DNA from 2 places in the Neptuniibacter marinus genome. Region 2 is predicted to be linked to the other one. Evidence: predicted binding sites of a transcription regulator. Region 2 holds the regulator's gene; the other holds the start of a gene.

Region 1 (7,805 bases), 1.5 Mb from region 2:
ACAACACGATCATAAACATTCATAACAAACAGGGGATTGGCAATAACAAATAGATTAATAAGAAAAGAGGCAATAAGAACATCACGATATATAGCAGATGAGCGCTTGATTGTTCCCCAAAACCAATGGCCTTTATGCCCCTCTAGCAGCTTTGACACTTGCTCCTGAAAGCGATATTCCAAACGAACAAAAACAGCATAACCAAGGTAACTATTTCTTAGCTGCTCAATATCTACCTTATGTTCACCGCCACTCTCAGGCTGCACAATAAGCGCTTGTCCAGTTTCTTGATCAATCTCCTGTAAAACACAGGCGTTATCACCTTCTAATAACAAAACGGCAGGAAGAACCATTGGGGGGATATCATCGAGTGAACGTTTCAACACTTGAGCAGCAAAACCGGCTCGTTTGGCCGCCCGCACAAAGAGTTTGGGCGTTAACTTATTATTAACTAGAGGGAGGCCCTCACAGAGCACTTCAGGCGTGGAAGGCTTATGATTTTGCTTACTTAGATGAACTAGACAACCGAGCAAAGGATCCTGAACAGCTTTCATTTACCTTGACCTTAACCTTATATGAGAGAGATACTCAAAAAAAAGCGCATGACAACCACGCTTTAAAACCCAACCAATGTAGCAAATCAATATGTTATACGCCATACGCAATGAAGAAGGACGCATTATCAGCCTTTCTGAAACCTTTCAAACAGGAGCAGAAGCGGTCGATATAAAAAACAAAGAGGTTCTAGCATTCCTCTCGATCAATGATAACGAATTTTCTGCGGAAGAATTCTTAGAGCAATCCGATGCGGCAGTATCTCGTATCTTCGAAGATCTAATTGATGTGCTTGTCGATAAAAACATCATTATGTTTACCGACCTCCCTCCTATGGCGCAGAAAAAGCTCTTAAGCCGAAAACTCGCTCGAAACCTTAATAGACAAGAAAGCGATTCGGAGACCCAAACATCAACATCATTTTTAATTGTAGATGACGATGAAACCATTTAACGTTTAGCCTTGATCAAAGCTCCTGACTCAGAGGGTCGTTACGAGGCATCTCTTCGGGCTGAACCAGCAAATTATATTGCTCCACAAAGCGCTTAAACAGAACCTTATAACGCTGCTGTTGTTTCGTGGGCAGCGCGCCAAAATTAACCGTTGAAAGTACATCGCGCACAGAAAGCAAAATCCAAATAGCACTCTCGCCTCTTTTCGCTTTTTCAATACCCGCTTGCACAAGGTTAAGTGCTATACCTGTATGACTAGGGAGCAGCTCATGGGCACGGCCGAACATTTGGAATGCCCTATCTAAATCTCCACTTCTAAAACTCGTCATTGCGGCATAATTAGCTTTACCCCACTCCATTTCAATCATTTTTCTAGTCAATTCTTTACGACGCTTTTTCACCTCGTCATCAAAACCTGTATCACTAGCGGTATCAACCATGACATCTAGCCACTTGCACTGACTATCTAAATCCATTCTTAAATAGAAATTCCACGTTTGTTGCAACATCTGCTGTAAACGAGAAGCATCAGACTCCATTCGGAAAAAATCACAGTTAATCAATTTTGCTCGAAACATTACCTCTTGATTATCAGGGTGGTCCAGCACAACATCCTCAAGGATTCTTATAACATCATCTTCTATCTCAGCTAAGCGCTGAGTATTTGCTTGAATAAGTGCCCGAACAAGCCCAAAGTAATATTTAGGCGACTGAAAAATTGAATAACGGGCATAACGTACCGCTTGCTGGTATGCCCCTTTAGCTATCTCCCACTCCTCAGTCTGACTAGCAAGTTCAGCTAGCTCCCCTTGCAACGAAGGCACAGTCGGTTGCAGCATCACTGCTTTTCGCATCAACGCGACAGCCAATTCAAGCTCCCCCCTAATCTGATGGGTTCGAGCCAACCATGTATAAGCCTCGACGCAAATATACTGCTGATTCACCACATTATTTAACGATGATAATGCATCTGAATATTCACCTAAATTAAAATAAGCAATCCCTTTCCCAACCTCAGCCCAAGGTAAGGACCGCTTCTCAGTCAACATCAAAAACAGTGCCTTTGCTTGACTAAAACGTCGCATACGAATCAGAGCAATTCCCGTAATACGCTGTAGCACAACATTTAAACCAGGGTAGTGTTTTGCCAGTATTTCAGATTTTTCTATCACCTCATCAAAATGCTCCTCATCCAACAATTGCTCTATTGGTTTAATGGCATCTTTTATTCGTAATAACTTTTCTAAACGTTGACGTATCTTAGCCTGATCAAAAGGTTTAGAAAGGTAGGTATCTGGAGAGTTTTCTAAAGAACCAAAGAGAAGCTCTGCGTCTTTAGGATCAACAATAAGGAAGTACGCACTCGATGATGGGAAAATATATTCAGCATTGGCCTCATGTAACAACTGAAGACCATTTTTTTCGCCTTTCCCCATATCGTAGGCAGCAAAACAGAGGTCATAGGAAAACTCCCTCATTAAACTAAGCGCCATATTCACCGACGAAGCTACCTGAATCTGTCCCACACCTATACGACTCAGGATTTGTCGCAGCGTCCCAAGGTCTTCAAGCTTACTGTCTACAATGAGAGCCGACTTTCCTGAGTAATTAATTTCCATAGGCGTCATAAAGATTACGTATCAGCAAAAGTAGCATATAAATCAGGATATTATCAAAGTTTAAGCGACTCTCTGGACAATAAAAAACCCCGCAGGACTAGTACGGGGTTTTTAAAAGGGTAAGTAACAACTTAATCTTCTAAAAGATTACGTCCTTTACTCGCTGCAATACGCATACGTAGTGCATTCAGTTTAATAAAGCCTGCCGCATCTTTCTGATCGTAAGAGCCTGCATCGTCTTCAAATGTTGCTATACTTTCATCAAAAAGACTGTCATCAGAACGACGACCAACGACCTCAACAGCTCCCTTGTAAAGTTTAACGCGTACATCACCGTTAACGACACGCTGAGAGTAATCAATAAGCTGCTGCATCATTTTACGCTCTTCTGACCACCAGAAGCCGTTATAAATAGTTTTAGCATACTTAGGCATCAATTCATCTTTAAGATGAGCCGCTTCACGATCCAAAGTAATAGACTCAATCGCACGATGCGCTTTCATCATGATGGTACCGCCCGGCGTTTCATAACAGCCGCGAGATTTCATGCCAACAAAACGGTTTTCAACAATATCTAAACGCCCAACACCATTCTCGCCACCTACTTTGTTCAGGTATTCAAGAACCGTAGCTGGACTCATTGCCTCACCGTTAATGGCAACAATATCACCTTTCTCATAGGTCAACTCAAGGTAAGTCGCCTGATCTGGAGCATTCTCAGGAGATACAGACCAACGCCACATCTCTTCTTCAGCTTCAGCCCAAGGGTCTTCTAAGATACCACCTTCATAAGAGATATGAAGAAGGTTAGCATCCATAGAGTAAGGGGACTTTTTCTTGCTTTTCGCGTAATCAACTTCAATATTGTGCGTTTCACAATAATTCATCAAAGATTCACGGGAATTCAAATCCCATTCACGCCAAGGGGCAATCACATGAACGCCAGGTTTAAGCGCATAAGCACCTAACTCAAAACGAACCTGATCGTTACCTTTACCTGTAGCACCATGAGAGATAGCATCTGCACCCGTTTCATTCGCAATTTCAATCAAACGTTTTGCGATTAACGGACGTGCTATAGACGTACCTAATAAGTACTCGCCCTCATAAATCGTATTAGCACGGAACATAGGGAATACAAAATCACGTACAAACTCTTCACGCAGATCTTCAATATAGATCTCTTTAACACCTAGCGCTTCGGCTTTAGCACGTGCAGGCTCAACCTCTTCACCCTGACCTAAATCAGCAGTAAAGGTAACAACTTCTGCGTTGTACTCATCTTGTAACCAACGAACAATTACGGACGTGTCTAATCCACCGGAATAGGCCAGAACGACCTTTTTGATCTCGGACATTCTCAAGCTCCAACTTGCGAACAGTTTCAGCCGAGAAGTCGACTGAAAGGGATGATTCAAATTTAGCGCGCTAGTATAGCAGAAACTATGCTGGTAACGAAACGGCTCGAAAGCAACAACTACAACTCAAACCAATAGAATCACAACAAACAGGCCGCTTTAATCTCGCTCTAAACGAATTGTCACACGACGATTTCGATCACGATTCGCCTTAGTGTTATTTTCAACAACGGGATAACGCTCACCATGATAACGGGTCGTAATCGCATTCGGATCCAAACCTAAACTAATAAGATAAGCGGTCACCTCTTCCGCTCGACGTTTAGACATATCACGATTCATTAAACGGCGCCCCATACTATCTGAGTGCCCATCAACATAAATCGCTTTTACGCTATCATCATTTTTCACATAAAGTGCAATCATATCCAAACGTTCGCGCGAAGCGTCGGACAACCGCCACTGAGAAGAAGGAAACAAAATAGCAGTACGCGCAACTTGGCGGTAATTAACAGGGAGCAGCCCTTCGGTACACCCTACATAATCAGAATAAGCAGATTGAAAATTTACAGCAGATACAGAGACACGGAGCGACTCCTCTGTGCCATACCACTGATTAGAAGTAAACGTAGGCATCATTCCCTTATAAAGCGCTGCTAACATATTTTTTGCATGCACTGGCTTGACATTCAGATAGCCGGTGCCCTCTTCAGCCTTCAGAGAGCCAATAAAACGAGGGGCAATTCCAGGCTGCCAAGGTGATGCTTCTGCAACGAGCTTCGCCCCATCTTCAAAATGTACATTTTCAGTAGGCTTGAGGATAAAGCGCACCGATTCACCGGCCTCATGTTCAAATACAGCACTACCAAACGAGGGAATAAGCTGACTTAGACGACAACTGAATTTTGAAGCTTCAAGGTCCCATTTCGCATCATCAATCGAGCTGCGAAATGTGATAGCCTGCACAGAATAAGCAGACAAAAAAATGATCAATGGAATAATTAAACGAACAAACACAGAATAAACCGCCTAGGAAATTCAATAAACACAACAACACCTACTTCTTTTCGGCCAAAACATCATTATCTTGAGGAGGTAATTGGAGTGACTTCAATTACACTGTTAGAATAACCTCTGATTAAACGGAAACCTCGCCAAGTAAGGGCAGCACTTGAATAACCTTCATGATACAAAACATCCCATGGCAAACCGCTTCCGCGGATTTTTACCTGTTGTTATAGACGTCGAGACAGCAGGTTTTAATGCCCGCACTGATGCGCTACTAGAAATTGCCGCAGTAACACTCACAATGGATGAAAATGGCTTTTTAATTATAGACCAAAGCTTTGAAGCTCAAGTTGATCCCTTTGAAGGCGCTAACATTGAGCAATCTGCACTTGATTTCACAGGCATAGATCCTTTTGATCCAAATCGGGAAGCCGTTCCCGAACGCGAAGCACTTGAAGAAATATTCAAAGCCGTTCGCAAATCGATCAAAGTTCATGACTGTAAACGTGCCGTATTAGTCGGCCATAATGCTTCTTTTGATCAAGGCTTTGTCAATGCCGCGTCTAATCGTGCCGATATCAAACGCAATCCATTCCATCCATTCTCTACATTCGACACAGCCACACTAGGCGGACTAGCCTTTGGCCAGACAGTATTAGCTAGAGCTTGCCAAGTTGCGGGGATAGATTTCGATGGAAAACAAGCCCATTCTGCACTCTATGACACAACCAAAACTGCCGAGCTTTTTTGCATTATTGTCAACCGCTGGAAAGAGCTAGGCGGATGGGACATGGTCGATAACTATGATGATTACGAATAACCACCATCACGTATAAATCCCCCCCTTTTACTATCAAACACAAAAAAACCCGCAATAGCGGGTTTTTTTATAAAAGCGCTAAAATTACAGCTTATCGCCTTCTTCGGAAAGATAAGAAGCAACACCTTCAGGAGATGCAACCATACCTTTATCACCTTGATTCCAGCCCGCTGGACAAACTTCACCATGCTCCTGGTGGAACGCAAGCGCATCAACCATACGTAGCATTTCATCAACGTTACGGCCAAGTGGCAGGTCGTTCACTACTTGATGACGAACTAAACCATCTTCATCAATCAAGAAAGAACCACGGAAAGCCATACCACCAGCAGATTCAACATCATAGTCCTTGCAGATACTATGCGTCATATCAGCAACCAATGTGTAGTTAACAGGCCCAATACCGCCTTCGTTAACCGGCGTATTACGCCAAGCATTATGTGAGAAATGAGAATCAATAGAAACACCGATCACTTCTACATTACGCTTTTTAAACTCTTCGATACGGTGATCGAAAGCCAATAGCTCAGAAGGACAAACAAAAGTAAAATCAAGCGGATAGAAGAAAACAACCGCTTTTTTGCCTTTGATAGCTTCAGACAGTGTATAAGAATCAACAATCTCACCGTTACCTAGTACAGCTGCTGTGGTGAAATCAGGTGCCTGCTTACCTACAAGTACGCCCATTGTAATAAATCTCCATTAAATGATATCTAGCGTTAGGGATAATATGATAGAAAAGATGCCCTTAAAATCAAGCGCATCCTTCTTCAAAATTTATTCTGCATCCGTTGCTTCTGAATTTGCTGCCGATTCTTTGATTAAGGTTTCAAGCTCACCGCTTTCTGCCATCTCACAAATAATATCGCAACCACCAATTAACTCACCTTTAATCCACAACTGTGGGAAGGTTGGCCAATTAGCATACTTTGGCAACTCTGCACGAATCTCTTGGTTTTCCAAAATATTGACAAAGGCAAAACGTTCGCCACAAGCCATTACTGCTTCAGAAGCACGAGATGAAAAGCCACACTGAGGGAAACGAGGCGTCCCTTTCATGTAAAGCAGAATATCATTACTCTCAAGCTGTTCTTTAATGGTATCTATTACACTCATTCGTACACCTATATTCTTTACTAATTCTGAAAACATTTCTCACGGATATTGTGGCGAACAATATACCATATATCCGACCATCTTACTCTGATAATGTACATTTGCATTTCTTAATTAGGTCGATAAATAATTTCTATCATTATCAACTACCGAAGTCCCCTCTCTAAAAAATTACTGACTTTATTGATACAAAATCTTGCCAAAGCGATCAAAGCTGCCTATTATTCGTCCTTTAGATTGGCAGCCTTGGCTGCCTTTTTGCGTTGTAGGGAAATATAAACATGGCTGTAGAATCTATCATGACTACCTACAACCGGTTGTCCGTAGCGTTCGAGCGCGGAGAAGGCAGCTGGTTGTTTGATATAAACGGTAATAAATACCTAGATGCATTAAGCGGTATCGCTGTATGTGGCTTAGGCCATGCACACCCAGCTGTTACACATGCCATATCAGAACAAGCAGGCAAACTTCTTCATACATCAAATTTATATACCATTCCCAATCAGCAGCAATTGGCAGAACGCCTAACCCAAATTTCGGGTATGGAAAATGTTTTTTTCGGCAACTCTGGTGCCGAAGCCAACGAAGCTGCGATAAAAATTGCTCGCCGCTACGGCCACACAGTTCGAAACATTGACAACCCTGCCATTATCGTTATGGAAAACGCATTCCACGGCCGCACCATGGCTACATTAAGTGCTACAGGTAATCGCTCAGCCCAAGCGGGTTTCGAGCCTCTCGTTAGTGGTTTTGTACGCGCCCCTTACGATGATATTGACGCCATCAAAACCATTGCAACAAACAATCCAAATATCGTTGCGGTTCTAGTAGAGCCGATCCAGGGCGAATCAGGTATTCATATACCTGCAGATGATTA
Region 2 (7,805 bases):
GATCACGCACGATAATTACTTGCTGTCCATCAACTACGTTTGTTTTTGTTAAATCTAGATTGAATATTTCATTTACATTTACAAGAGGCAGAGCAAAGGCTTGCTCCTCCAAAATAACCATTAAGGTTGGCATAATAGCTAATGTTAAAGGAACCTGAATCGCTATACGTGAACCTTGACCGATCACTGAATCAATACTCAATGTACCATTCAGCTGGGTAATCTTAGTTTTAACTACATCCATGCCGACACCACGGCCAGACACATCAGAAATCTCTTTCTTAGTTGAGAAGCCTGCCGCAAAAATCAAGTTAAAACATTCTTGCTCAGTCAGTCTGCGAGCAGCTTCAGCATCCATCATACCGCGCTCAATAGCGAGCTCTCGTAGCTTTTCTGCATCCATTCCGGCACCATCATCCTGTATTGTTAGCAGAATGTGATCGCCTTCCTGCTCTGCAGACAAAAGTACATGACCTTCACGCTCTTTACCCGCAGCCTCCCTAATATCAGGCGTTTCGATACCATGGTCAACCGCATTACGTACTAAGTGAATAAGCGGATCTGCCAAAGCTTCAACCAAATTTTTATCTAAATCTGTCTCTTCACCCCGTAGTTCAAGGCGAATCTCTTTCTTTAAATTTCGAGATAAATCTCGAATTAAACGCGGAAAACGGCCAAATACTTTTTTCACCGGCTGCATTCGCGTTTTCATCACCGACATTTGTAGATCAGCGGTTACCATATCTAAAGTGCCGAGAGCTTTTGCCATCTCTTCATCTTCGCGGGTAACACCTAAACGGACCAACCGATTCCTAACTAGTACTAGCTCACCCACCATATTCATAATTTTATCAAGTAAGCGCGTATCTACACGTACATTACTTTCTGGCTGTGGCTTGGCTTGTGGATGATCCGCTTTAACAACGGCGGAAACGGCGTTATCTTTCTTCTCAGCCACTGGCGTTGGAGTAGGCGCTACAGCAGCAACAGGGGCGGGTGTTACAACAGCGGCTGGCGCTGGAGCAGGGACGGGTTCATGTACTGTTTCAACAATAGGCGCTTCCACAAAAGCGCCTTTACCTTGTGCTTGTAGCTCATCTAATAAAGCTTCAAATTCATCGTCTGTAATTAGCTCTGGATCGGCAGAATCATCAACAGCTGGCGGCTCTTTAGTAGCTACCGCTGCATCAGGTCCTTTACCTGGACCATGCAATTCATCCAACAAGGCATCAAATTCATCATCGGTAATAAGGCTATCATCTACAGGCGCTTCATTAACTTCCGCAGCGACCTCGGGCAAGTCACCAAGATCATCCAGCAGCATATCAAATTCATCAATTGTAGGATCCTGTGTATTAGGCGCACTAGATGTCTGTGCAGGAACAGGGTCTGGAGTTGGGACAGTTTTAGCGGCAGCAGGTTTAGGAGCTTCACCCTTAGTAAAGGCGACCAACGCTTGGATCAGTTGTGGATTGGCTGGTTCGAGCTCCTCTCCATTGCGCACAGCTTCAAACATAACATTGACACTATCTAAAGCTTGGAGCACTACATCCATGAGTTCCGAGGTAACTTTAATATCGCCATTACGCAGCATATCAAACAGATTTTCAGCATTGTGGCAGCAATCAACCATAGGCTCTAATTGCAAAAAACCAGCACCGCCTTTAACTGTATGAAAACCTCGGAAAATAGCATTGAGCAGATCACTATCGTCAGGACGTTGTTCCAGATCGACTAACTGTTCGGATAATTGCTCAAGGATCTCTCCTGCCTCAACAAGAAAATCTTCAAGAATTTCCTGATCCACTTCCAAACTCATATGGCGCTCCTCTTAAAAACCCAGACTGGATAACAAATCATCAACTTCATCTTGATCACTGACTACATCAGCGCTATCTTTCTTGATTTGTGGTCCTTCAGCCTGAATAGGATTCTTATTATTAGTCTGTTCATTTTCAGACTCTGTGGACATGTCGACGCCCGATATTTTTTCCACCTGTGCCGCCATTCCCATCAATGCAACAAGATGGCTTTCAACATTAGTGACGAGATTGATCACACGTCTAATCAACTGGCCAGTAATATCTTGGTAACTCTGAGAGACAACAATATCCGTTAATTCTTCACGTAATGTGCTGATTGTTTGTTCTGATTCTTCTTTGACTGCACAGGTTCTATCGTAAACGCCATTAAGCGATTTATGCTCTTTTTCCAACTGCCCAACTAATAACAATAAGTCTTTAAACCGCTCGCTTTGCTTATCTAATTTATCAACCAGAACAAGCGCTTTATCAACTCGGTCCATGGTCTCGTGGGCATTTTTTTCAGTCACTTCGATAACATAGTTCAAGTGATCAGCTGCATCAGTATCAGGCTGAGCAGTGCCATCAATTTCTAGGCTACGCCCAAGTTCACTTGAAAACGATTTAATTGCTTCATGAAGTCCACGTGTCAAATGCCCTACTTCACTAAAAAACGTTTGGTGACGAAACTCATGAAGTTCGCGAATAATCTCCATCGCATCAGGTAATTTACCTTCGTTGAGAACAGAAACAAGTTCCTGCGCCTTCAACTGCAATTCCATTTCAAAGTGACTTAAGCCATTGCCTGTTTCTGAAATCATTTAAAACTGACCTTTTATTATTTAACTCAGGCGCTCAAAGATTTTATCAATCTTTGCTTTAAGTACCGCAGCAGTAAACGGTTTAACAACATAACCATTCACCCCAGCCTGAGCGGCAGCAATGATTTGCTCTTTTTTAGCTTCAGCAGTAACCATTAATACTGGCATTGCGGCCAAGTTAGGATCAGAACGAACCTCTTTCAAGAGATCGATCCCTGTCATTCCTGGCATATTCCAGTCAGTCACTAAGAAATCAATACCGCCTTGTTTCAGAATTGGCAAAGCAGTCTGCCCATCATCCGCTTCAAGAACATTTGTCATGCCCAAGTCACGTAGTAAATTTTTTATAATTCGTCTCATTGTGGAGAAATCATCCACTACAAGAATCTTCATGTCTTTATTCAAGACCAGCCTCCAATTAACTCTGCACAACCCAGTGAGTCTACACTAAATTACCGCAATTACGTTGAGCCTTAGCAACTTATTATTGCCATTCACTTAATCGCGATCGCAATCTTAATGCTGCCTGACTATGAATCTGGCTTACCCTAGATTCACTAACCCCTAAAACCTGACCAATCTCTTTTAAATTAAGCTCTTCATCATAATAGAGCGCTAATACTAATTTTTCCCGTTCCGGCAAATTACTTATAGCGCCACTTAGTGCTTTTAAAAACGATTCTCGCTCAAAATGCTGATTTGGCCCGGGATCATCATTAGCAAATGTCTCTCCTGGCCCTTCGTGCTGAGGATTAATCATCTCTTCAAAGCTAAACAAACGACTATCAAGAGTATCTTTTAACAAATTGTGGTATTCATCCACAGAGATCCCCAACTCTTTTGCTACTGAAGCATCACTAGCATCTCGGCCTGTCCGCGATTCTATCTGCTGAATTGCCTCAGTCACTCGCCGACTATTTCGGTGTACTGACCGCGGAGTCCAATCTCCTCGGCGCACCTCATCAATAATAGAGCCACGAATGCGGATCCCTGCATAAGTTTCAAAGCTAGCACCTTTTGCAGCATCGTATCGCTTAGCCGCTTCAAGCAGGCCAATCATACCCGCTTGAATTAAGTCATCGAGCAACACTGTGGCTGGCAATCGAGCCAGTAAGTGATGGGCGATACGTTTAACTAGCGGCGCATACTGCTGAATTAACTCATCACTCGATTGTAATTGCAGCTGGTTGTACATACTGCCTCTTTATCAATCCGATGGGCGAGCTCCTTGTACAAGCCGCTCAACAAAAAACTCTAAATGACCTCGGGGCACAGCTTGAACTGGCCACCCATTTACTTTATTCGCTAATTGACGATATGCCAAGGATACTTTGCTCTTTGGAAAAGCTTTTAAAACAGCGACTTGGCGTTGCACCGCTTTACGAACATTTTCATCATAAGGGATTGAACCCACATATTGAAGCGTGACGTCAAGAAACCGATCAGTAACCGTTAATAACTTACCAAACATATTTCTACCTTCATTGTCCGTTCTTACCATATTGGCAAGGACACGAAAGCGCGTCATTTTATAATCCCGATTTAACAGTTTAATTAAAGCGTAAGCATCTGTAATCGACGTAGGCTCATCACATACAACAACTAGCACTTCCTGAGCAGCTTTCACAAAACTAACCACAGAATCCGAAATACCTGCCGCGGTGTCAATGATTAACGCATCAATATCATCAGAAACCTCATTAAAAGCATGGATTAGCTCCGCATGCTCATGAGGGGAAAGCGCTGTCATCTCCTGCGTACCGGAGCAAGCGGGTACAATTTTTAAATTTTCACAGACATCCAGCATGACCTCTTTTAGCCCACACTCACCACTTAAAACATCTGCAATATTTTTTTTCGGGCGCAAACCAAGCAACACATCAACATTAGCCAAGCCCAAGTCGGCATCCATTAGCACTGTACGATGTCCCATGTCGCTTAACGCCATAGCTAAGTTCACAGAGACATTTGTTTTACCAACCCCGCCTTTCCCACCTGTCACAGCAATTACTTTAACGGGCTTATGTTGATCAATCATTATTTCACCACTAACCCATTTTATACGCTGAGTCTAACGCGACCGCATTTTTTTCAGCTTCAATTGCTCTTTGCGCCGTAATCACAGCCCTACTTACAAGCTCATGTTTTTGAGCAATATCGATATCATCAGGTATTCGCTGCCCATCAGTGACATAAGTCACGGGTAAGCGTTTTTCCACAATTAGCGAGATCGCCTCGCCCAAACTACCTGACTCATCCATTTTGCTTAAGACACAACCATTCAACCCAAGGTTTTTATAAACATTAAAAGCTTGTTCAACGACTCGGCGCTGACTACTACAAGAAACGACTAATAGTTTTTTTAATCGCAAAGTGACACTTTCAAGCATTTCCAGCTGCGCCTCGCTATGCGGCTCTTGCGCATTCAATCCCGCCGTATCAATCAGCACGAGGCGTTTATTCTTAAGAGAGTGTAGAACATCATCTAAGCTATTTGCTGCATCAACGACCCTGACGGGGACATCCAAGATACGCCCAAATGTACGCAACTGTTCATGGGCTGCTATACGGAAGGTATCAGTTGTCACTAAGGCTAAGCTAGAACTGCCATATTTCAATACATAGCGCGCCGCTAGCTTACCTATAGTGGTTGTTTTACCTACACCTGTAGGCCCTACAAATGCAACCATACCACCACGTTCAATAAAATCCTCGCCTAGTACAGGAATAGAATCCGATAAGCGAGACAACGCATTTTTCCATGCTTTATTAGGCGGCAGCCCCACCTCCATTGAACCTAAAAGATGGGCTGATAATTTTTCACTAACACCTAACATTTCCAACTTTCGCTGTAATGGGGGTTTTGAAAAACCAGAATTAACATTTGATCCTGATAAAGCCTGCTGACTTAATAGATTTTTGAGCTGCTCAATTTCATTCTGCATTGATCTAATTAAGCTACCTCCCCTCTCCTCTTCAGGCTGAGGGATTGATAGTTCTTCACGCAGATCAAGACCAAGATCAGCATCATCAAGCACCGAACCTGTCATGAAGTTTCGGTGAGCGGCATCCGCTTTCTTCTTCTGCCTCTCTTTAAGTGAGGCTAAGATTGCGCGCAGCTCATCATCATCATTATCAAGCTGCCGGTTAACTTTGCCAGATGTGTCATAATTTTGACCACTCCCCATCTCAGCTTCAGCGATCTGCATTCGGGCCTTTTGCAATTCACTTGCCAGATCCCCTTTTTGACCATGAGTTAAGACGTCAATTTGGCTTTGCCGTTTTTGCTCTACTTTCTTCTTACGAGAAAACTCGTGTTGTGCCGCCTCATAATCATTTTCATGGGCAGCAACAACCTCAACACCACCCGCAACGCGATGGTTCGATACAATGACGGCATCAGGACCTATTTCATCCCGGACCCTACGCATGGCCTGGCGCATATCTGGTGCGAAGTAACGTTTTACTTTCATATCAATTCCTTATCGGCCAAATAAGGCTCAGCTAAAATATACTTAACCATTAACTTCACCTCCCACCGTTGCAACGATAGTGACCTTTTTATTTTCAGGAATTTCCTGATAGGAGAGCACATGGATCTGATGCTCGCCATAACGAACAAACTTGGACATTAACGGTCGAACAGGCGCTGCGACCAATAGCACTGAAGGACGCCCCATCATCTCTTGCTGTGTAGCTGTTTCAGACAAAGACGTTTGTAATCGCTCCGCCATACCCGGCTCCAAAACTAAACCGTTATCTTGCCCCTGCTGCACAGAATTCAACAATAGTTGCTCCAGCTGTGGAGCCAAAGTAATAACAGGCAGCTCAGGTTCTGAACCATTAATATTCTGAACAATTAAACGAGCTAAGGAGATTCGGACTGCCGCTGTTAATCCGAGGGGATCTTGAGTACGGCTCACGGCATCAGCAAGAGATTCCGCAATCGTTCGAAAATCTTTTAAAGGGACCTGTTCCATTAGCAAGTTCTGCAATACCTTCAGCAACACACTGAAAGAGAGCTTTCCTGGGACCAATTCTTCCACTAACTTAGGTGAGGTTTTGGTCAACATATCCAGCAGCTGTTGCACCTCTTCATGCCCCAACAACTCATGCGCATGCACTTGAAGCAATTGATTTAAATGTGTAGCTACGACCGTGGATGCATCAACTACCGTGTAACCTAGAGATTGCGCCTGCTCTTTTTGTGACTGTTCAATCCAGATCGCGTCGAGACCAAAAGCAGGATCTTTTACTTCAACCCCCTGCAACTTACCAAAGACCTGACCGGGGTTTATCGCAAGTTCTCTATCTGGATAAACTTCAGATTCCCCCACTACAACACCCATTAAGGTAATGCGATACGCACCGGGCAAAAGATCAAGATTATCTCGAATATGGACCGACGGGACTAAAAAACCAAGATCTTGCGATAGCTTTTTACGAACACCCTTGATTCGGCTTAATAACTGACCTCCCTGCATCTTATCGACCATAGGAATTAAACGGTATCCCACCTCAAGGCCGATCATATCCACAGGCATCACATCATCCCAATCAAGGTCTTTCTTCTCTGCCTCATCCTCTTGCGGTAACTCTGCTTGTTCTTTTACCTGCTGCGCTTCCGCTAAAGCTTTCTTTTTCTCTTGCTGTATAACCCACCATGCTCCCCCGCCTGAAGCTGCAGCCAGTGACAAAAACGCCACATGGGGCATACCGGGGATTATCCCCATAATGGTCATAATCCCCGCAGAAACTGCAAGTGCCTTAGGCGAAGCAAACATCTGCGAGATAACCTGTTTACCCATATCATGGGAAACATTTTGTCGAGTTACCATGATCGCTGCCGCAGTAGACAATAACAGTGACGGGATCTGTGCAACCAAGCCATCACCAATGGTCAGCAGTGAATAGAAACGCATAGCCGTTTCAAAATCAAGGTCATGCTGAAGCATCCCTATACCCAAACCGCCCAGCAAGTTGATCACTAGAATCAAAATACCCGCAACAGCATCGCCTCGAACAAACTTTGAGGCACCATCCATTGATCCGTAAAAATCTGCTTCTTGGGTCACATCTTGACGACGTGCGCGCGCTTCCTCTTGACCTATAAGACCTGCATTCAAATCAGCATCGATCGCCATCTGCTTGCCGGGCATCGCATCCAATGTAAATCTCGCAC

What was found. Region 2 encodes FliA, which starts transcription of late flagellar genes. Its sites were predicted from a motif close to CTAAAGTTNNNNNNNNNNCNGCCGATA; they were not measured.
Region 1: a site for FliA is predicted at 5,050-5,076, ahead of ACOQOE_RS13965 (flagellar protein MotY). Genes of this name have one in related genera too.

Annotation. Positions count from the first base shown of each region.
Region 1 covers NZ_OZ245004.1:2,971,937-2,979,741, forward strand. Annotated here, with positions in the region: gene ACOQOE_RS13945 (type I secretion system permease/ATPase) at 1-554, opposite strand, end outside; gene ACOQOE_RS13950 (hypothetical protein) at 646-1,008, shown strand; gene ACOQOE_RS13955 (tetratricopeptide repeat protein) at 1,022-2,635, opposite strand; gene ACOQOE_RS13960 (argininosuccinate synthase) at 2,758-3,984, opposite strand; gene ACOQOE_RS13965 (flagellar protein MotY) at 4,144-5,001, opposite strand; gene rnt (ribonuclease T) at 5,186-5,812, shown strand; gene ACOQOE_RS13975 (peroxiredoxin) at 5,897-6,499, opposite strand; gene grxD (Grx4 family monothiol glutaredoxin) at 6,590-6,928, opposite strand; gene ACOQOE_RS13985 (aspartate aminotransferase family protein) at 7,210-7,805, shown strand, end outside.
Region 2 covers NZ_OZ245004.1:696,335-704,139, reverse strand. Annotated here, with positions in the region: gene ACOQOE_RS03280 (chemotaxis protein CheA) at 1-1,819, opposite strand, end outside; gene ACOQOE_RS03275 (protein phosphatase CheZ) at 1,832-2,623, opposite strand; gene ACOQOE_RS03270 (chemotaxis response regulator CheY) at 2,645-3,016, opposite strand; gene ACOQOE_RS03265 (RNA polymerase sigma factor FliA) at 3,108-3,818, opposite strand; gene ACOQOE_RS03260 (MinD/ParA family protein) at 3,831-4,658, opposite strand; gene flhF (flagellar biosynthesis protein FlhF) at 4,672-6,096, opposite strand; gene flhA (flagellar biosynthesis protein FlhA) at 6,139-7,805, opposite strand, start outside.